Regions from separate parts of the Acholeplasma sp. ORD1043 genome, predicted to be linked through region 3. Evidence: riboswitches for the same ligand, from Rfam matches in the RefSeq annotation. Region 3 holds a riboswitch; each other region holds the start of a gene.
The links. A riboswitch is a leader RNA that binds a small molecule or an ion and turns the genes downstream of it on or off. The one in region 3 is predicted to bind cyclic di-GMP.
Positions count from the first base shown of each region.

Region 1: linked by a shared signal. The riboswitch ahead of PG914_RS01275 (hypothetical protein) and the one ahead of PG914_RS06745 (hypothetical protein) in region 3 are both predicted to bind cyclic di-GMP.
Region 2: linked by a shared signal. The riboswitch ahead of PG914_RS02435 (InlB B-repeat-containing protein) and the one ahead of PG914_RS06745 (hypothetical protein) in region 3 are both predicted to bind cyclic di-GMP.
Region 4: linked by a shared signal. The riboswitch ahead of PG914_RS01310 (hypothetical protein) and the one ahead of PG914_RS06745 (hypothetical protein) in region 3 are both predicted to bind cyclic di-GMP.

Region 1 is NZ_JAQLOJ010000002.1:29,576-35,504, reverse strand. Features, by position in the region: gene PG914_RS01285 (DUF2357 domain-containing protein) at 1-1,218, shown strand, start outside; gene PG914_RS01280 (signal peptidase I) at 1,215-1,814, shown strand; cyclic di-GMP riboswitch class I at 1,807-1,888, shown strand; gene PG914_RS01275 (hypothetical protein) at 1,904-2,518, shown strand; gene PG914_RS01270 (hypothetical protein) at 2,530-4,755, shown strand; gene PG914_RS01265 (mechanosensitive ion channel family protein) at 4,808-5,614, opposite strand; gene PG914_RS01260 (MetQ/NlpA family ABC transporter substrate-binding protein) at 5,664-5,929, opposite strand, start outside.
Region 2 is NZ_JAQLOJ010000004.1:57,820-63,748, reverse strand. Features, by position in the region: gene PG914_RS02435 (InlB B-repeat-containing protein) at 1-1,847, opposite strand, end outside; cyclic di-GMP riboswitch class I at 1,940-2,015, opposite strand; gene PG914_RS02430 (GyrI-like domain-containing protein) at 2,361-3,002, opposite strand; gene PG914_RS02425 (metallophosphoesterase) at 3,002-3,703, opposite strand; gene gcvT (glycine cleavage system aminomethyltransferase GcvT) at 3,799-4,875, shown strand; gene gcvH (glycine cleavage system protein GcvH) at 4,889-5,257, shown strand; gene gcvPA (aminomethyl-transferring glycine dehydrogenase subunit GcvPA) at 5,279-5,929, shown strand, end outside.
Region 3 is NZ_JAQLOJ010000020.1:6,921-12,849, forward strand. Features, by position in the region: gene PG914_RS06735 (bifunctional metallophosphatase/5'-nucleotidase) at 1-712, opposite strand, end outside; gene PG914_RS06740 (diguanylate cyclase domain-containing protein) at 765-2,129, opposite strand; cyclic di-GMP riboswitch class I at 2,458-2,534, shown strand; gene PG914_RS06745 (hypothetical protein) at 2,579-3,160, shown strand; gene PG914_RS06750 (hypothetical protein) at 3,267-5,051, shown strand; gene PG914_RS06755 (GMP reductase) at 5,082-5,929, opposite strand, start outside.
Region 4 is NZ_JAQLOJ010000002.1:37,421-43,349, forward strand. Features, by position in the region: gene PG914_RS01290 (hypothetical protein) at 1-219, opposite strand, end outside; gene PG914_RS01295 (S26 family signal peptidase) at 246-941, opposite strand; gene PG914_RS01300 (hypothetical protein) at 1,058-1,999, opposite strand; gene PG914_RS01305 (hypothetical protein) at 2,082-3,014, opposite strand; gene PG914_RS01310 (hypothetical protein) at 3,014-3,760, opposite strand; cyclic di-GMP riboswitch class I at 3,812-3,887, opposite strand; gene PG914_RS01315 (EAL domain-containing protein) at 3,944-5,338, opposite strand; gene PG914_RS01320 (EAL domain-containing protein) at 5,340-5,929, opposite strand, start outside.

The DNA.
Region 1 (5,929 bases), on a different contig from region 3:
AACTTAGAAGAAATTGAAACGATCGAAGAAGGTAGTGTTCAAGAAGAAAATAAGTTAATTCTAAAAAGAGCTGAGGAATTAAATAAACGATTAAACAACTTATTAAATTCAGTGTTCATGAAAACACTAAAAGCATATAAGCCTGTAAGATCACCAATTTTAAAGACACAAATCATTCTTAAAAACGTTGATTATAAAAACTGTTATCTCTTATGGCAATACCTAGATCAATATAATAGCTTAGGTTTTGAATTGATCAGAGATGAAAAACAAAAGAGATTCTCAGAAGCATATCGTAAACATTTAAACCAAAATTCATTATTTGCTTTTGCAACACTTATGTACCATGATAAGTTTAGAGAATCTGGTCAAAAGCTTGAAATGCGAAAATTCAGACTTAAAAAAGCTGAATCATTAAAAATCAATCCAGAAGATTTAATCATTGACCCTAAAGAGTATCAATTAGAAGATACAAAGATTAACGAGTTTTATTTAAATAAAAACAAACAAATCTTTAAAAAAGTCATTGATCAATACATGGAATCAGAACCAAAGTATGAAGTTGCTTTAAAGAAAGCAATGAAGGATACTATTGAGATTACAAACAGTTTATATAAATCTTACTTTGAAGTGGATGCAGATGATGATGTGTTTGCAAAACTGATTCAACATACGAATCCAAAAGAAGATTTAGAGTCAGCTGACCAAAAGTTCAAAATCGCTCAATTAGTGAGAGAACTTAAAGAAGCGGATTATAAGCAAGCAATTGCATTAGAGAAGAAATGGTATCAAGCAACGCTTAACTATCAAAAGAATTTCTTCAAATGGGTTCAAGAAGAAAATGCAGACTTCTTAAAGAAGGAAGCACAAAAAGTTAAAAAAGCACATACTCAATATCTTAAACTTGAACGTAAAAAGATGTTAGAAGATTTAAGATTACAAGCTGCTAAGAATAACGAATCCTTAACTGCAATGAGAAAGAAATATAAGGATGCATATCAAAAAGAAGCCAAACGTATTGCTGAGGCTCAAAGACTTAAGGCACAGCGTGAACGTGAGCGCCTAATTAAAGAAAGAGATTTAGCTAAGGCTAAACTTGATAAACAACGCGCACGTGAAAAAGCTAAACAACAAGCATATGTTAAAGCTCAACGTGAAAAGATTAAAACATCTCATCAAAAAGCAATAGAAGCACTTAAAAAAGGTAAGATGAAATGAAAAAAACCTTAAACATCATTGGGACCATCTTAATCAGTATCATTATCTTATTCACACTGATATTTGTTGTATTATCAGTGGTAAGTTTTGTGAATAAGAAACCAATAAAAATTATGGGTTATGGATATGGTGTTGTAGAGACACAGTCCATGACGCCTATGATTGTTCCAGGTGACTTTGTCATTATCCAAGAACAAGCAACTTATGAAATTGGTGATGTGATCGCTTATACATCGGTAGAAGGTATAACAGTTGTGCACCAAATCATAGCAGAAACAAGTTTTGGATTTGAAACAAAAGGTATAAATAATGAATTTTCAGATGTGATTAGGGAAGGTTATATCACTCTTGATCGCATCCAAGGAAAAGTAACATGGTATGGTGGTCATGAATTAGGATATCTAATCATTGATAACCGTGCGACATTAATTGGACTTAGCGTGATATTAATTGGAATTGTATTTATTATGCAAGTCGTTAGTGTTATCAAACAAAAGTTAGCTCAACAAAAACTAGAACACGAAAGTGATTTAGAAAAGTTGAAAGAAGAAGTACAAAAAGAATTAGAACAATCAAATGAAAACAAACAAGATTAAAAGGCAAACTTAGGGCAACCTAAGGACGCAAAGCTATAGGGTCTTAAATATAAATAAGATAGCCAGTTGCATCAGTAAAAGGGAAGTTTATGAAACAATTAAGAAAGTTTTTCATCTTAATATTCTTCATAATGATCTCGGTTGCTTCGATGGCAACTGGCGTTTTTGCTTGGTTTGTGACATCAGATGGTGCTAAAGTCGGTGAATTCACTGGTGGTATGCGTTCTGATATGACATTGGATATTCAAATTGACCAATCAGAAATCTTCCTAGGTGATCGCGTTCGTGACCTTGTATATATTACAGAGGCTGATTTCCATACTGTTGGATTTGATTTCTATGGATTAGGTTCAATTCTAGAATTAAACCTTGAAAACACAGGAAGTAACCCAATGCAAGCTAAAGTAGGTTTAAATGCAAATGCTGCACCAGAATATGGAATTTATGCAGGTGTAAATGGAGCATTTAAATACTTAATTATAGATAATCCATTATCGGTAACTGCTAAAATGTGGGAGTTACAACAATCATCTAATATGTTTGCTGCAATGCAAGCTCATAATGCGATTGGGGTAACAATTCCAGCAAACACTACAAAAGCAGTCTATGTCATCATCTGGGGTTATTATGATGGCTTACCACTTGCACAAAAAAATATTTATCATTCTATAGTTTATCGTATGACAATTAACTTAATTGCCTAAGGAGTTATTAAATGTTTAGAAAATTAGTAATCCTAATTTTATCAGTCATAGTTACCTTATCGACCGCGATAGGTATTTATGCTTGGGTTACTAAACCATCTTCAGGCATTGACTTAAACGTAAGTACAAAAGAAATGTTTTCTGCAAGTACTGAAATGAAATTAGGTACAACTTCACTAAACTCACTCCATGCACAATATAATTCAACCGACTATACAATTAACTTCACAAACACACAAATTTCAAGTGCAACCACAGGTGGTGTGATGCCACTTTCTGTATCTGTTGCAGTTGAAGCATTTAAGAACATTAAAGTAAGATTAAAACTTGTTGAATATTGGACAAACTCTAGTGGTGTTTCAATCACAAGACCAAATGTTTTTACTTGGAATTACGCAACAAGCTATAGAGAAAAAATCGATTCAGCAGGTTATTTCTACTATAGCGAAATAATCTTAAAAGATGGTAGTGACGTTATTTCATTTATTACATCAGCGAATGTTAACACCGATAACTTATCTGCCAATACGACAGTTAGATTATCTGTAATTATTTCTGCTGTACAAGCCAATAGAGAAGATATTTGGGATACTGAAAATCATAAGACTAAAACATTCACATTCTCAAGTAATGCGAATAATCAAAACATAAATGTGGTCTTCAGTGGTGTATCTAATGCGATGTATGGCCGTGGTGTTTACATTGAATTTAAGAATGCGAACTATCACTATGTATATATTTGGCATAATAGAACATCGATGACTCGTCAAATGAGTTTCCAAGCGGGAACTTATACAGTTTCAATTAATTTAGTGAATCATTTAGACTTTAATGTAACAAGATCAGGAAATAATATTACAATTACAATTCTTTATGGTAACCAAGGTAACTGGGGTTATGAAGATATTATTTTCTCACCAACTATGATTGCTGTTTGGCAACCGGGCGTAACTTATCCTAAAGATGCGATTGTCTATTACCGTGATGATGATGGTGGTGGCGTAAATGCTGGTTATTATTCTGCATCTCGTTCAAACACTAACATTCATCCAGATCAATTAGGATGGGACTGGAGAAAATTATCTCCTTATTATGAATCAGGTACAATGTATCCTGCAGGTACAGTTGTATTCTATAACGGTGCATTCTATATTTCTAAGACCAATAACAGTGCTGCAATTACTGAAGCATGGGCATGGGAAAGATTAGATAGAGCCTATAGTAGCGGTAATACATATGCTACTGGCGATGTGACTTATCATACAGTTGGTGATGTCACAACTTGGTACTATGCATATGGGTCAGTTGGAGCATCTCAAGCATCCCCTCAAAGCTGGCAAAATTTCAGAGCACTAGGTTTTACTTATAATAGTTTCAATATTCAAAAATATCGTCAAGGTGAATATGTTCTGCATAATGGTAATTATTATGTAGCAACGACTAACCAACCATATGAAGGACCTTCGGCAAGTTCACAAGTTTGGAAACAACTTGGAATGAACTGGACCAATGTTCAAAGTTATCCAGCTGGTCATATCGTTTTTTATAACTCAAATTACTATATTGCATTAAATAACATTAACGCATGGGCAAGTGCTCCAGGAAGTAATTCAAATTGGCAATTAATCACCCATAGAGGTAATTATACAACATCACCTTCCCCAGCTTATTCAAGATATCAATCCGTCATCTATAATGGTAAGAGATACTTCTGGAATCAAGCAGGAAATGCACCGGCTGGTAATCCTGATGTAACAACTGGTTGGTGGTTATTAGGCGAAGAATGGCATCCAAAAAATACATATGTTCAATATGACTTAGTTTTCTGGGATAATTCTTACTGGACATTAAGAAGTGGCACTTCAACAAATCAGGAGCCTGGGGTTTCTGGTCAATGGCAAGAACTTTCTGACCGTTGGACACCAACAAATATTTACTTAAACAATCAATATACAAGAAGTATGGTTATCTATAATGGTATGCTCTTCATGTGGACAGGTGCCAATAACACTAATTCATCAACACCACCAAGTACTGCAAATAACGGTTGGATAGAATTAACTGAAATTTGGCGTTCTTACAATACTTATGTTGTGGGTGACAGAGTAATTTATGACGGTTCATTCTGGGAAGCCCTACAGTCTCCATATGATGGTAGCGGAAATCCAATTGTTCCAGGTACTAACTTCCAAGTATGGAAAGAGTACCAAATCATTTGGGATCCAAATAGAACATAATAGTTTAAACAAAAAAGGCATTCATTTGGTTGAATGCCTTTTGTTTATTTACTTACTTATCTTTATTATTTAAGAACATTAAGATATCGCGTTTAAGTTCTCGTTCAAGTGAGAATTGTTTATTATTTTCGGTTTTGAATGTAACTCTAAGGGTCAATACATGAAGTCCATTTTCAACAATACCAATAAATTTTGGTCCTTCAGTAATAAACGGTTTATCATTATATCTTTCTAGGATTTCAATAAATGGTTCACTATAGAATATCGATAAATCAGTGTAAGGTGAGACGTGGAATTCAACAACTCCAACAGAGTCACTCATACTAAATTGTGTGATTACTCTAATATCACCATTATTGACTAATCTAATTTCATTTTTCCAGTTAACTAATTTTGTTTTTCTAATGCCGATTTCTAGTACAGTACCTTTAAAATCACCAATTTGAATGACATCACCAACATTAAAGGATTGTTCAAATAAAATAAAGAAACCTGAAATTAAGTCTTTAATCAATTCTTGTGCACCAAAACCAAAAGCAAACCCTAAGATACCTGCAGATGCTAATACCGGTGCTAAATCAATGCCTAACTCAAGTAGAATCATCATAACAATAACAAACCAGAAAGCATACGTAATTAATGATACCACTAGAGCTGCAATTGTTTTTTGACGTTTGACCAGTGATTTCTTATTTGCACGTTTTAATGAAAAGACGATCAACTTGGCAACAAAATGGATGATGTATGCAACCAAAACCCAAGCCAAAATCATCGCTAATTTAACGATTAAATCAACAATTGAAACAGATGAAATGAATGATGATAACCATTCAGTTAAAAAAGTTCGTAATAAGTCCATAAAAAACACCTCATATGTAGTGTATCACATATAAGGTGTTTTATAAAGATTAGAAGGCAGGTTTAGCAGCCCAACCGTAGTTTTCATTGATCCAGTTACGTACTTTATCGCTTGTTAAGTATTCAATGAATTTCTCGATTTTAGCATCATTTCGATTGTCTTTTCTTGTAACAAATGAAATAGCATAAGTAGCGGTTAATTCATTTAATTTTTCTGCAAATAAGAATTCTGAATCATCACCTAGATTAATTGCTGATTTAGCATAAGAAGGATACATGACTGCAAGTCTTCTTCCACCATCTCTATAAGCAAGTG
Region 2 (5,929 bases), on a different contig from region 3:
TAATAAAGGTTTGTACGTGCATTTGTAATACCATTATAAACTGATGGATTATCATAACCAACTATACCACCTGCATTTGAATTTGCTGAGATTAAACCTGAATTATATGAATTTAAAATTGAATTATAGTGATAAGTGGATGATGTACTTCTTTGGTATAACATTGAACCACCAGCAATACCACCTGCACTATTTAAAGATAAAATTTCTCCATGATTATATGTGTTTTGAATCGTACCTTCATATAAATAACCTACAATTCCACCTGAATATTGAACAGATGCATAAACTTTTGCATTATTAAATGATGTTTGAATATTACCTAATTGGTTACGTCCAACAACACCACCAACTTGAGTAGTTCCAGTAATTGTAGCAGAGTTATAAACATTTTCAATTAAGCCTGATTCTTTATAACCAACAACACCACCTACATACTGTGTACCAGTAACTTGTCCTGTAACATATAAGTTTTTAATTGTACCTTTACCAAAATAACCAAATAATCCAACATAAGTTGTATCTTCAATTGAAATATTGAAATTAGCAAAGTTACCATCAAATGAACCATAAAATGGGAATCCTGTTGTACCAATAGGTGTTGTTTCACCAAGATTAAAAACAGTTCTACCTTCTTGAACTTTAAAATGGAATCCTTCAAAAGTATTCCCAGCTAAAATTTTTGATTTTAATGTTTGAATATCCGTATTTGTTCTAATTAAGAATGGTCTTGTTGGAGTTCCTAAACCATTTGAAATATCTGTTGTTACATTATCAATGGATCTTGCAACAATATCTGTGTTTGCATGTTCTTTGAAGTATGCAAGTTCAGGGTAATATCCATAGTTGGTACCAATATTTGTAAAAACAAATGTTGATGTTAATTTAGTTGACATACCACTCATTAACACTTCACTGTTTAATGCATATTGAGTAGTTGATAAACTAGAAGGTTTCTTATAACCAGATGTTTGGTCATACATTGCATTGACTGAAATATCATAATAAATGTTTGTACGTGCATTGGCATTACCATTATATAAAGATGGGTTATCATAACCAATTGCCCCACCAACGTTGCTTCCTGCTACTTCGACAGTACCTGCACTATAAACATTTGAAATTGAATTGTAATGATAAGTGGATGATGTACTTCTTTGATATAGCATTGAATAACCAACCAAACCACCACCACTCGACTGTGCTTTAATCTTACCTAAATTATATGAAGAAACTAAATTTCCTTCACGAAGATATCCAATAATACCACCAATTTGTGCATTACCTTCAACACTAGCAGTTGAATAAACATTACGCACATCACCTTTGTTTAAGTAACCAACAATACCACCGACGTTATTTTGACCTTTGACATAACCTGAAACAGAGAGATTTTCAATTGTTCCACTTTGTACAAAACCAAAAAGACCGACATAGTCAGTTGTAGCTCTATTTAAATTTAATTGAAAGTTAACTCCGTAGCCGTCAAACGTACCTGAGAAAGGTCTTGTGTTTGAACCGATTGGAATGTAATCATCACCTAATGTAATTTCACTTACATTTGCAGCAACAATGAATACTTTCCCAGAAAACGTATTTCCATTTGCTACTTCAGTTGCAAGACGCTTCATATCTGCTGCGTTTGCTATAACATATGGATCTGCTTCCGTCCCTGCTTGTGATAAAAACACACTTGCAGTTGCTGGTGGTCGATAACTTATATGTTCAGCTGCATCACGTTCTATATTCTCGATGTCTGTGTTGAAATGCATGATTGTGAGTACAGTACTGATTGTTAAAATTACTAAAACTAAGGCTAGTAATAGTTTTCGAATTCTAACTTTCACAATGCCAACTCCTCATCAAAGCTGGGGTCAAGTAAAATAAAAGGCTTTTTGCCGCAGCAAATAGCCTCATTAATATGAGTATAAACGCTTTTAGCGGCAACTGGCTACCATTTTACAGGTCCTATAGCTTTGCGTCCTTAAGTTTCCTTAAGTTTGCCAAGATTTAATTTCATTCACAAGTATAACAAGTTATAAACCTTATTGCAAGTAAAGTTATAATTCGAACGGCTTTGTGAGGCTATTCTTACTAAATTTAAACTTTTACTTACTCCTGCTATACCCGTCCATTATACACATATGTTTCGGTTTAGTAATATTTTAGGATCTATTATGGATAATTTTGGTAAACTTTATCAAAATATAATAAAAATCCCAAAATAATATTGCATATAATGGGATTTTTTACATTCTTTTATAAAATATAACAATTTTAAAATGAATTATTGAATTCTGATTGTTTGGGTCCAAAAAAAATCATTAATATAATTTTTTACATCTAAATTTCAAAAAAATCTATATTAATTTAGTGTTTTTTATTGGATGTCTTATAATCGTCTTTAAACTTACACTGTCAGTTTTTCTAGGATCTGAGATATAAATTTCATGATGAAACCTCGTATCTGATATGTCTAAAGCATATCCATTTTGAATTATAAACTCATGCATCAACTCAACAGATTTTACTTCTTCTTGATATGGTCCAATGTGCATCATTTGCACACAAAGTCCCTCATCATAGGTAAAGAACTTAACCTTACTGTAATCCTTTTTCTTCTTTTTACTTATTGTATCTATTGCCCACAAGACATGTTCTTCTTTAATAAAGTCTGGTAACCTTAACAAAGAGATAAATTGAAATTCATCATATCTATCATAGTCAACACCTTTTAATCCCTCAATCCACCAGAATCCTTCAAGTTGTGGTACAACATATTCTTTAAAATCCGGTATTATATATGAAGTTTTGTAGCTCATCTTTAATGTATATGCCACGCCATACAAAAATTCTATTGCTTGACTATACTCACCATCTTCTAAATTTGGGTTCCCCTTCCCTCTAACTGCAAGAAAATTAGCTTTCCCAATATTTATAATACTTGGTGTTGTTTTCGGATTGTATTCATCCTTATATATTTTCTTAAAATCAATCATCATTATAACCCCTCTTTTAACTCAATGCCATCTTCGCTAAAGACTAAAACATTTACTATTTTAGTAATGATTGTTTTAGCATCAATTCCAATAAATCCTTTTTTTCTAAATGGTTCACTAGATTCAATACCAAGCTCGTAATAGTTTAATGGTTGAACATGAAAGTGTCCAAAAACATAAGTTTTATCTTTTGGATCAAAGTTTTTAATAAAGTAAGGTGTTTCTGCAAAGTTATAAATATACCAACCATTCACATTATCAAAAGTGTAACCAGCATGAATGAATTCATAATTACCTAGTTCAAACTTAGGTATCATACTTTCTAAAAACCCAATTAACCAAGGATATCTTTGATTAATTGAATCTCTCATTAATTCAATGGTATTGACATTAGAATCTGAAAGTTCTCTTAAGGTATTACCTAGTCCATTGTATTTAATATTGAAGATACCATCACTTACACCTTTTAAAAAATCAAGCAGAAAATCATCATGATTACCCCTAATCATAATGAGTCTATTTTGTTTTTGAAAATATCTTAAAAAGCCAAGTACATCTTTATTTTCTATTCCTCGATCAAAATTATCACCTAACGATAATAAAATATGATCTGGATTTTCCAAATCAAAACCTTTTTTCTCTAGTGCATCGACTAAAGGTTTTAAATTCCCATGGATATCAGAAAAGACGAAATAGTATTTCAATATCATTACCTCTAAGTTATTTTATCACGGTATAATACAATCTTTTAGAATAATCATATACTATCGTATATAATGGAATGAGAGGTATATTGCACATGAGTGAACTTAAGAAAACAATATTATATGACAAACACAATTCGGTTGGTGCGACTATCGTTGAATTCGGTGGATTTTTAATGCCACTTTACTACACGACAATTCCTTTAGAACATCATGCAGTTAGAAACGAAGTTGGCATGTTTGATGTCTCTCATATGGGTGAGATTTTAATTAAAGGTAAAGATGCATTAAGATTCACAAACTATGTTGTATCAAGCAGAATCACAGTATCTAATAAGATGCAATACGGATTTCTACTTTATGAAAATGGAACCATTGTCGATGACTTAATGGTATATCCATTTGCAGATGATAAAGTCTTGCTTGTTGTAAATGCAAGCAATACTGATAAAGACTTCAAACATTTTTTAAAATATGTTGAAGGATTTGATGTGAAGGTAGAAAACCGTACAAATGATTTTGGTGAAATTGCTGTTCAAGGTCCAAAGAGTTTTGAAGTATTGTCAAAGCTATTAGGAGAATTACCAGAACATTCAGGTGACTTTGGTTATTACAAATATAAAGATGGATTCCTATTAATTTCTCGAAGTGGATACACTGGTGAAGATGGATTTGAGGTTTATGGTGATAACAATCAAATTCAAGAACTTTGGGACTTATTCTATAACAATGGTATAACACCTTGTGGACTAGGTTGTCGCGATACACTACGTTTTGAAGCAGCTATGCCATTATACGGCCATGAAATTGATGATACAGTTAATCCATATGAAGCAGGTTTAAGTTTTGCTGTTGATTTAACTAAAGATCAATTTGTTGGTAAAGGTGCATTAGTTCTTGCAAAAGAAAATGTAATAAGAAAATCCGTTGGCATTGAACTATTAGAACGTAATGTTCCACGTCAAGGATACTCAGTCTTTAAAGATGATGTTGAAATCGGAAAAATAACCACAGGTTATTTATCACCATCTATAAATCAACCAATCGCAATGGCTCTAATTGATGGTAAATATGCTAAAATTGGAACTAACGTATTTGTTTCAATAAGAAACAAAATGATACCAGCAGTGGTAAGAAATAAAAAGTTTATTGAAAAGAAAAATAAGATTTAAGGAGATTAAAATTATGAATAAACATGACGTTAAATATTTAGCTAGCCATGAATGGCTATATGTAGAAGGTAACAAAGGTAAAGTAGGTATCTCATCTTATGCAGCAATGCATTTAGGTGATATTGTTTTCTTTGATTTACCAAAAGTTGGACAAGAATTTAAAAAGGAATCAGTGTTTGGTGCAGTTGAATCTGTTAAATCTGCTTCAGATCTTTATTTACCTGTATCAGGAAAAGTTGTTGCAGTAAATGAAGCATTAGTTTCATCTCCACAACTTGTTAACGATGATCCATTTAATAACTGGATTATTGAAATAGAAATTACAAATCCAAATGAAGTTGATTCACTTATGGATGTAGCAGCATACGAACAAACATTATAATTTATAAAAAGGGGATAACTTATGCATAAATATCTACCACATACCGAAGATGACATCAAGGTAATGCTTAATACAATCGGTGTGGGTTCACTTGATGATTTGTTTTCAAAAATTCCTAAGAATTTAAGATACAAAGGAAATTATCAAGTACCGACTCAATTATCAGATTTAGAAGTTTCAAAACTGTTAAATAACATCGCTTCTAAAAATAAACCTTTAACTATTTTTAGAGGTTATGGTGCTTATGATGTTTATACACCAGCAATTGTTAAATCTTTAACATCACGTCAAGAATTCTTAACATCTTACACACCATATCAACCCGAGGTATCTCAAGGTACATTACAATACATTTTTGAATATCAATCATTCATTTGTGAAATCACTGATATGGATGTAACCAATGCATCAATGTATGATGGTCCAACTGCAACCGCTGAGGCTGTCTTTATGGCAATTGCTCAAACTGGTAAAAAGAAAATTGTATATTCAAAAACTGTACATCCTCGTATCATGGAAGTCGTTAAAACTTATGGACATTACCGTGATTTAGAATTTGTTGAATTAAGCGAAAAAGATGGTGTAACAGATTTTTCTAATCTAGCTAATTTAGCAATCGATTCTGCCGCTGTACTTTTACAATCACCAAACGTTTATGGTAATGTTGAAAAC
Region 3 (5,929 bases):
GTTCTAGATCTTCAATTCTAGCATTCGTATCTTTACGATAAATGTTTGCACCAAGGAATGGGAAATTAGCTTGTAGTTCATTTTGACCATTAAAGTACTGGGTTACTTGTTCAATACCCCAATCAAATTCATGGTTACCAATAACATACGCATCTAAGTTTAGTCTATTTAAAATATCAATCACAGATGCACCAGTATACCAATTTGAAAAGATTTGACCTTGTAGAATGTCACCACCCGCAAGGAAAAGGGTTGTATCTGGATTGTTCGTTTTTTCATCTAAAATTAAATTACCTATCTTTGATAAACCAATTGAGTCATTATCTTCTAAAACGGCACCATGTAAATCGTTAATGTAGTAAAAATTAAAATCAATCGTTGCCTCAGGATCAACAGTTTTACTCATGACTTTCACTACTGCGGTAGATTCATAACGAACAGATTGATATGTTAAATAAAATAAAACATCATACGATCCTGCTGTTGTGTAGTTTACATCTGTATCATCAAACATCAATAGCCCTGATAAATTTTTACCTTCAGGTTCAAATGTTGCTTTTACTATATTCAAATAATTTGGTCTAGTTGAACCAATATAATGAACAATCTCTTCATCGTGTTCAAATATAACTGTATTTTTTTCAATTTCTTGACATGAAATTAAAATAAACAATGATAAAACAATGGTTAATATAAGAAATAGTCTTTTCATAATTACCAACTTTCTTAGTATATTATACTAAAAAAAATAGAGATATTACTCTCTATTCTTCAAAAATCTTTAAATCATCCTTGGTAAAGTGTTTTACTTGGTACATTGCAATATCTGCTTTTGACATTAAATCTTTCAATTTATCACCATGTATTGGATAAATTGCAGTACCAATTGATGCAGTAATTTTTAATGTATGATCTCCAACTATAAATTCATTCTTTAACGCTTGTGCGACTCTTTGAATTTCAGCTGTTAACTCTTCTTGATAACCATGGTATTCAAGCAATAAAACAAATTCATCTCCACCGTATCTTGCTGCAAAATTTGTACCAGATACTAAGTTTGATAATCTTTCACCAATTTGTTTTAAGACTTCATCTCCCACATCGTGTCCATAATAATCGTTTATCTTTTTGAAATCATCTAAATCTACTGCCACGATAGCAAAACTTTCATTATTTTCTAATTTTGAGTTAAATTGTCTTAAAAATAATCGTCGATTTGGTAATTCAGTCAATGAATCATAATATGCATATCGATCCAGTTTTTCTTTTAAATCATATATTTCTGTAATATCAGTTAATGATACAATTAATAATTTTTCTTCAAGTTCATCCACAATCGAAATAGAAAGTAATGAGTGCATAAGTTCTCCACTTTCTTTTAAGATTGGTAATTCTTTATTAAGAATTTCTCTCTTATTTAACTGATAATCCTTTGTATCTTGACGATCCTTGATTAAGCTAAATGCTTTGGCTTGACTATAATGTTTTCCAACTAAATCTTCACGTTGATATTCTAATTGTTTAATAAATGCTTCATTTACATCAAGAATTAAATCTGTTTCATATGAAATCATTAACATCGCATGCGGACTCTTGGTGAAAATTGTCTTAAATTTAGTTTGTTCTGAGTTAATACCTTGCCATGCTTTATCACTTACAAGTAAATTAAAGATCATAGCAAGTAAAGTAAATAGTATGTAATACACAAGAATAATTGTGTAGTCAATTGAATTAACTAAATGATAGTTTGCAACTTCAACATCAATAAAAAAAGCATTTACAATTCTTACAACAGCAATTAAACCAACAACTGCCATAAATGATGCAGTTATAATTGTATTGTTCTTACTCGGGCCTTCTTTTAATTTAAATAAAATAAATGAACCTCTAAACGTAATATATGAAACCGTAATATTTAACGAAATAATTTGATAGGTTAATTGATAATTAAATGAATTAAAGTAAATGATTAACAAGGTCGATAAAAAGATCAAAATATACATTTCAAAATAACTTACAAATCGGTCAAAAAAGCGATCTATACCACTAACTAAGCATAAAATACCAACCATAATCAGTACACCTGAAAGTGGTACGGTAAAATCCTTAACAACAGAATTGGAAAACATAGAAATAACTAATCCAAAAGTATGGATTATAATCCCGATGATCCATCCTCTAATCCCACGATACTTTTTACCCACTTTATGATAAGAGTGAGAAAGCAATAGCGATGTTGTCAGAGCAATTAAAAAGCACGCTAAAATTATGGCTGTATAAATCATATATCTCCCCTACATGATTTGCAGTATTACTAAAATTATAGCAAATATTTTTCAAAATAAATCTATAATACAATAAAAAAAGAACAAGTTCTTATTTTTATTCTGAATTAGAGGTTTAAGTATGTTATTTGCACAACTTTATAAATATTGTGATACAATAACGTTAGTAAAAAACATCAATCGGCAAACTTAGGGCAACCTAAGGACGCAAAGCTATAGGGTCTTTAAACGAGACAGCCAGTTGCAACTTCCAACGAAGTTAAAACTGCTGTCTTTTTTTAGGGGAAAATGACATGAAAGTTAAAATCCAGTTAACTATATTCATCATGTTACTCATCTTTATCGGGGGAACTACATTTGCCTTCTGGTCATACAGGAGTCTTTTTTCTTCTGAAACAAACAATACAATTACAATAGGTACTGGTAAAACTTCAATTACTTCTGTTGATTTTTCATATCTTGGAAATGAAACATATAGACTAGTCCCACTAGGTAGAGCTTCAAGTTCAGAGCCCGGTGCTGTCGAATTTGTTTTACTTGTTTATGAAGTAGAATGGACTCATAATGATGAACCCGATTTCGAAGGAACCATTTATGATTTAATCGTCTCAATTGAAAATATAACGCCAGAAAATGAAGTGTTAGAAGGACTACTTAATATCACTTTTCAAGTTGGTGGTGTCGAACCATCCAACTTAAGTGGAGAATCAAGTCTAGATAATACTAACGGGTCAATTGAAATTGATGGAGATAAAGTTAAAGTTTATATTTTAGTTACTTTAGATAATCCGGAATCCATCGGTGAGTATGATCAAATTGTTGGTGAAACAATCGTATTTGATGTCAAATTTGAAGTTATAAAACCTACTGTTTAAGGAGTATTCAATGGATTTTTCACGTTATAAAAAATTGAAGTATTTAATCATGTTTATGGTTTTATTATCATGTTTTTTAACGACGTCGATTTCCTTTGCTTATTGGATGAATTTAGTAATCGGAAATCCTTCTAATGCTACACATAATAATATATCAATTCCTTCTTGGAATTATTTAATTGATGTAGCACCATCAGGTATACCTGAATATGATCCAAATGGTACATATGCAAATGGAGATTTGGTATGGTATCAAGGTGTTATATATAGAATTAGTCATCAAGGTTATGGTGGTAAATTTCCACCTGGTGAACCATATGGTCCGTTTAAAGATATTACGATGTTTTATCTTTCTACAAACACATATGAAGTCGGTGAAGTTGTTGCCTATCAAGGTAACTTCTATCAAGTCTTGAATTCAGGAATTGCAAATGCTAGAACTCCAGATATTAGTTTAGGTTGGACGATTTTCAATTTTGCAATATTAGAATACAACACGAATTGGATATACGAAAATAATCACCACGTTATGTATAATGATTTAATTTATCGAGTTGCTGAAAAAGGATCTGCAAATAATGCTGCTAATCCAAACACACTTGAAGGTTGGGAAAGATATAAATTAGGTGTAAGACCGTATGACCCTACGATTAAATATATACTCGGTGATACAGTGGATTACAATGGTAGTCTTTACTATGTTACAAACGCCACTCAAGCTAATGCGAATAATCCTTCTACTTTAGTTGGATGGTCTACAAAAAATGCACTCATTCAAGAATTTGTTAATGGGAAATCTTATCCATTAAATACCCTTGTAAACTACTTTGGATACATATACGAAACTAAAAATCAATATTATTTTTCAGCATCACCAGCAGGACGTATTAATTGGGAACAAAAAAATGATTACTTCCCAAATTATGTTGCAGGTTCTCAGTATGATGCAAATGTTTATGTTAAATATAACGGCAATGTTTATCGTTCAAAACATAATAATTCAAGCGCACCAAATACAAGTGCATGGGAATTAGTAAATATTCTTCCTTATAATTCTTCAATTACTTATTCTCTTGGTCAATTTGTAACATATAATGGTAAATATTATAAAGTTGTGAATGCCGCAAGAGCGAATCAATATGAACCAGGTGTTGAATATAATTCTTGGAATTTAATTGATACGAATGATTATTCACCAACGAATGTATATGATGCAAACTCCATTGTTAAATATAACGATATTTATTATAAGGTTGTTAATGTAAGTAACGCTAATGCGAATGTACCTGGTACAGCACCAAACTCATGGCAAGTTGTTGGTTCAGATCACTATGATCCATATCGTACATATGTTAATGGTGATTATGTAATTTATGATAATAAATACTATCAAGTCGTAAATGCCACACTGGCTAATTCAAATGCACCAGGCTTAGTAAAAAATTCATGGAATCAAGTAGGTACATATGAATATATTGAAACCAATACCTATTCATCAGGTGATTTTGTCGAATATGAAGGTAAACTTTTCCGTGTATCAGATGTAACAAGAGCTAATTTATATGCACCAGGTGAGGCTTATAACGCTTGGAATAGAATCAACACAAATGAATATCAATGGTACAATAAATATGCCTTAAATGACTATGTCGTTCATAATTCAAGAGTTTATATTGTACTCAATGAAACCAACGCAAATGCTAATGAACCAGGAACTTCTGCAAATGCATGGAACGAAGTTGGAACTTATGCGTATAAACACTTTAATTCATATAATGTTGGTGCAGTTGTTATCTACAATAATATAGCGTATGATGCGATTGCTAGTACTTCTGGTGTTGCTCCAGATAGTCCGTTAGGATCTAGTTATTGGAAACTACATACACAGTAACAAAAAGAGCTGATTATATCAGCTCTTTTCTTATATCCAATCCCCATTAATAATTGAGTTTTTAACGACTACATAATCAACTTTTCTAATTGCTTCAATATCTTTACCACCAGCATATGAAATAGATGATTGTAAATCTTCTTTCATTTCTTTTAATGTTGCTTCAATTTTACCTTTATAAGGAATTAAAATCTTTTTACCTTCAACATTGGTTCTTTCACCTTTTTGATGTTCAGATGCTGAACCAAAGTATTCTTTCATTAATTGTCCATTGATATCTACTGTTTTACCAGGAGATTCTTCGTGACCAGCAAAAAGATATCCCATCATAATCATTGATGCACCAAATCTAATTGATTTAGCGATATCACCATGTGTTCTAATCCCACCATCAGCAATCAATGGTTTTCTTGCAACTTTTGAACAACGCGCTAAAGCAGCAAGTTGCCAACCACCTGTACCAAATCCAGTCTTTAACTTAGTGATACAAACTTTACCTGGACCAACACCAACTTTTGTTGCATCAGCACCAGCATTTTCTAACTCACGAACTGCTTCTGGAGTTGCAACATTACCAACAATTAAGAAACTTTCTGGTAAATGTTCTTTAATAAAATGAATCATTTCAATAACTGTATCACTATGACCATGTGCCACGTCAATTGTAATATAGTCTGGAACTAAATTAAGTCGCTTTAGTTCTAAAACAAAATCATATTCTTTAGGTTTAATACCCACAGAAATAGATGTGTATAATCCTTCTTTGATCATATCTTGCATGAAAGGAATTCTTTTTTCTTCCTCAAATCTATGCATGATATAGAAATAACCATTCTTAGCTAACCATTTTGCTAAAGTCTCGTCGATGATGGTTGCCA
Region 4 (5,929 bases), on a different contig from region 3:
TGATAATACGAATACTAAGTTGACTAGAAGAATGAATGAACCAATAATCCAATCAAGCGCAGTAAAATTAACAGATGATAAAGCAAATGAGTCAATATAACTAACTGGATTTGCCCAAATCAATCTGTATATAATATCAAATAGTGATGTGAAGAAATTTACAATGTGTTCGAAAACTGTTTGTATAAATTCTATATACCAAGTTGCAAATTCACTCATGTGATTTTACCTTTCTTCGATAAATTTTACTTATCGTTATTTTCTGCTTGTTGTTTCTTTAATTCTTCTAATAGTTGTTGTTTTAATGCTTCTTTTTCTAAAGCATATTTCTTTTCAAGTTTTGTTTTGTTGTATTTTAGTAGTGATCTTACTAAGACAACTACTTCAAATGTGAATAGTACGAGAAGTGGTAAGACAATCCATAGCAAGAAGCCATCTGAACTTCTTAATGTTTGTAACGCATTACCAACACCACTTAAGCTTCCTGTGTATTTACCAATGATTGCTTCTCTTTGGAAAATCTCAATCTGCATTTGTGGAACATAATTCGTACCATCGTATCTACCTGCTAATCTTGCGTTTACATCCCCTTGAGTAACAATCGTGTTATCTTCGATGAATACCACTCGGTGGATAATATGAATTTTAAGGATTGGGTCATAATGAACGACGATATCATTAACTTTGACTGATGCCTTTCCTGCTTCATCTAGGATGTCTAGGAATACAAGATCACCTTTTGAAAATGAGTCTTTTTCTTCACCTTCCATCGAACCTGATAAGATTGATACAAATCCTTTACCAAATAAATTCGGTAAGTCTTTTTCAGTTCTCATTGAAAGGTTAGAAATTGAAAATAGGAGCAAAACTGCTAAAAGTAAATAAAATAACGTATTGCCTATGATGCTTAAGACTTTAAAAGTTTTTTGTTTGCTAGTCATTGAGTCTTGCTCCTTATTTATAATTTATAAATTATATAGTCAATTTTTGTCGTTGTGTACGAAAAGAAACCTTCAAATTGAAGGTGTTCTTTCCGTGTTTAAAAAATCAAATATTATTATTCTACTAGGTATGCATCAAATGCAAATTCAACTGATAAGATACCAGATAAAATAGCATTAAATGCTTGTGGGTCCCAACCTTCAACCCAAATGTTGACTGTTAACACAGCGATTTGTAAGTCAGTACCAATTGTACCAGTAATTGAAGTTACATCGTAACCTGTAGTTGAACTTAAGAATGTTTCAGCAACAACAACTGGAGTTGTGTAGTTTGCATTAAATTGAACAGTTGAACCAATACCTGCTTCAGTGTCAAGAACAGCTTGATCATATAAACTTTGGAATGCAGCTGTTGCATTTGAATCTAATTGATATTCATCAATAAATAGACCTGCAGCTGTGTTTGTACCAAATGATGAACCAAATCCAACTACGTCACTACCAGCAACTGATGCTTCTGATTGGAATACAGTAGCATCTGTACCATTTAAAATAGCAACACGAGCAGCATTATGAACTGATTGAGTCATAGGTGTTGTTTCACCAGTTGGAATCCATGAAGTTGGATTTGATGTCACATCTAGTGTAGTTACTCTAATACCATCAACGTTTGCAGATACTGCAAAGTATAAATCAAATGATAAGTAATCACCGTTTGCTGTTGCAGTTACTGAATCAAAACCATCAGTAGCATCATAAGTTACTTTTGAGAATGTAGAAGCATTTGCTGATGTAACTGCATCAAATCTGAATGCATCTAAGTCACCAACTTTTGAATCTAAGTAAGCAACGATTTCAGCTGTTGTAATATTAGTCTTCCAAGTAGTTTTATCTAGAGAAATATACATACCTTCCCCAGCTCTAACTTGTGCACTGAATGGATCAATTGCAGCTGTGTTGTTAATTGTGAACCATGCGTAGATACCTACTGATAATGCTACGCCTGTTAGTACTAATGAAAGTACTGATAAAGCGAATTTAGTTGTTAAACTTTTCATATTTGTTCCTCTCCTTGAGAATGTTTTTTAATATTTATAAACTATTTTCTTGTTATTGGCTGTTAACCATTTATAACCCTAATTAATTTTCAAATCTAGCCGCTTTAAATCTTAGGCTAATAAGTAAAGCGTCTGCTTGAATCGCATCCATGGAATCTGGATCCCATCCTTCTATCCAGATAGACACTGTAGCATGTCCTCTGTATTCATAGATGCCATCTACTTCATTCACTAGGATAGTTTCTGCGACTAAACTTACTTTATCTAGTGCGATATCATCTTGTAGTGGTGAGAAGTTAGATAAACGATAAATCATATTATTTGGTGCTTCAGGTGGTACTAATCTAACACCTAATCTTCTTTCGTAGTAATCAAGTGCTCCAAATAATTTTCCGTATCCACGTGCTTCGTTTTCAGAAGGGTCATATATAAATGATAATTCTTGTTCATCATTTACAACTCCTATTCTAACAGCGTCAGACGCGTGATACAAGCGATTTTCTCCTGCTGTGACATATATGTCACCATCATTAAAATCTATTGGTGATGTCCAGTTTACACCACGACTTACAACAAATGTTCCTTTGGTGTTAGGTGCAAGTTCGAAACTTGGTGTTTTCCTATCTGCTAGGTAAACAAATTTTTGATGCGCTGCTTCATTTTCATTATCGGTAATCACTTTGAAGTAGACATCAAATGTGAGGTATTCAGTCCTTGGATCTGCATAAACTCTTGTAGATGTTGGACTTGCGTAAAAGGTTTTGCCATCCGGTGAGGTGATATTGGTTAATCTAGTTGTCTTACCGATATGTTCCCTTAACATTTCTTGTGTAATATTCTTGTGATAGTTTATACCATCTAATGATAGGTACAAATTATCATCTTCTCCTACTCCCATTTCAACCCCATCAACGAGTGATGATTTTGAAGTGTTAAACCAAGCGTATACTGAGGTGGTTAATGTAATGGATATTAACGTGAGTGCAAATAACGCTGCATATATTTTCTTAAGCATTATGAGCCTTCTTCGTTTACCGAGAAAATCATTTGGAGTTTTAGTCTACCACCCATTAAATCTTCTTCGGTGTATTTACCAATACTCTTTAAATAATCTTCTAAGTATCCATCAATCCAAAGTATGACGCTAATTTTAACTGTGTTTTGAGCTTTTAACTGGAAGATATTACCATCAACTGCAACTTGTCTTGATGCAAATGATAGTGACTGCACACCTGGGATTCGATAAGATTGATATTCATAGACATCTGCAACATTATCAACGACCACCATAATTCTTAAGTGTTCTTCAATATGTTTTGAGGTTTCTAAAAATAGAATCTTATAATTCAACCTGTTGATGGTTGCCGCCTCGTTCATATTCTTTAAGTAGAATGTGAATGCAATAACTTCTCTATCTTTATCTTTAACATCAGGAAGGTAATATCCAGGAGTTTGTATGACATTTTGATAGTGGAATGCCATCACACCTTCGTAGGATGCTTGGTTGACAAAACTCATCCCAGGATATCTTAGAACAGTACGTGATTCAGCAAATGTTGAATCTTCTGAGATTCTAATTGAACTGTCAGAAAATTGATCAATTGCTACTGACATATCCCCAGTGTATTGTCCATAAAATGATACGACCCCCATTGTTACGGATAAGAATCCAAACAGTGGAATGAAGAGGAATATTAACTTGGAAAATTTAGTGGCATTTCTAACGGTTTTACCAATGCCCCATACTTTACTTAACGCCATGGTTACCTCGTTACCTCGTTTAAAAAACAAAAAGCCAGTGCCACATAAATTGTTGGCAACTGGCTACCATTTGACAGGTCCTATAGTTTTGCGTCACTAGATTTCTCTAGCTTTGCCTTTTTCGTATACTAGTATTTTATCACGTTTTTTTATAGTGTCAACAAAAATGTATGCGACAAATTTCTAATCCTCAGATTGTCTTAAGAAAGCCGATAACTGTGTTTGATCTAAAGGTTTTGCGATAAAATAACCTTGCGCATATGAGACGCCTTTTGTATACATATCCTGAAATTGTTCTTCAGTTTCTATACCTTCTGCAACCAGTTTGATTTGCTGTGACTCGACAAAATCAATAAGCATCTTTAAATACTTACGTTTATTATAATTTTCTTCTAGTTTGAAGAACTCTCGATTGAGCTTAATCATGTCAATCTTAAATCGTTCTACGATGTCTAATACGTCATAATCTGTCGTTGAGATATCGATTGCAATTTGGAATCCTAAGGTTTTAATTTTAATTAAGTTACGTCTAAATATTTCATTTTGTTTGTAAAGCGAGAATTCTGGAATTTCAATCGCTACTAATTCTGCTTTCGTTCTATGTTTTTGAATTAATCTTTGGAAGATTGTAAAAGTTTCTTCATTTAGAATCTGACGAGGAGAAACGTTAATATTGACCACTAGGTCATGGATTTGATATAGCTGACTTAAATCAGTTTGTAAGAGGAGCGCTTGTTCTACACCCCAAATACCAATTTCATCTAATTCACCAGATTGTTCTGCCATACTCAAGAATGAACCTGGTGCTAAGAGTCCTCTTGTTGGATGTTGCCAACGTAAGAGTGCTTCAACCCCAAGCACTTTAGTTTTATCCTCAGTTGAAACAATTGGTTGATAGTAGTACAAGAATTCTTCTTTTTGAATTGCTTCTTTAATTTCATGATATAAATCAAGATATTCCTTACCTTGATTCAGTTCTTCTGAATAATACTTAATATCATTACCACCATTTTTCTTAACGATATACATAGCAATATCTAATGCTTGGAATAAGTGCTCTTTAGTATTACCGTGTAGCGGGAATGTTGCAATTGAAATACTTACTGTTTTCTTAATGGTGACACTATCTAGGATATGCACCTTACGTTCTGAATCTTTTTTAATTTGTTTAGCCAGATAAATAATTTTAGAATGATCAAAACTATCTGGAATAAAGACATAGAATTGGTCAGGTTTAATACCTTGTGAGATCACAGATTCTTCAGGAAGACTTGATTTAATATGATTAGAGACATAACTCATAATCAATTTTTCTTCTTCTTCATTGAAGGTATCAACAATATCACGGTAATGGTCTAAGTCAATTAGAAATAACGTAAATGGTTTATTCTTCTTACTATTTCTTTTAATTGTACGATCAATTAATACACTTAAAGTATTCAGCGGTACAACTTGGTCTTGAACTAAAAGTTTTTCATCACGATATCTAATGGATTCTTTTTTTACAACGATAAAGATTCCAAAGACTGCACCATCAAGAGCTAGTGTAACAACGATTGTTATCATAATCTCTACCATATTATTCACTAAATCCTACTTTCTTTTTCTTTAAGAAATCCTTTGCATCTTTATGAGGCATTGGACGTGCAATAACAAATCCTTGAATAATCTCTCCGCCTTCTTTTTTAATGATTTCTACTTGTTTTTCAGTTTCGACCCCTTCAAAGATCACACCTAATTTTAAATTCTTACCAAGCATGGTCATTGTTTTTAAGATTTGGCGAGAGGTAAACGATGTTTCAATTTCATCAACAAACTTCTTATCAATCTTAATGACATCAACTGGTAATGTCTTTAAATAAGATAAGGATGAATACCCAGTACCAAAGTCATCTAAATGAATTTTAAAGCCTAGTTGTTTTAATGATTTAAACTTCTCGATAATTAAATCAAATGAAACAACTAAAATTGTTTCAGTTAACTCAATAGCAATTCTTTCTGGGTTAACATCATATTTCTTTGTAAAGTCGATTAATTCTTGGATAAAACCTGGTTGAACAAGTTGTCTTGGCGAAATGTTAAATGAAAACTCAATATCTGTTTTATTAAAACTTTCAGCAATTGTAAATACTTTATCAATGATTAAACGACCAAGGTCAATAATTAAAT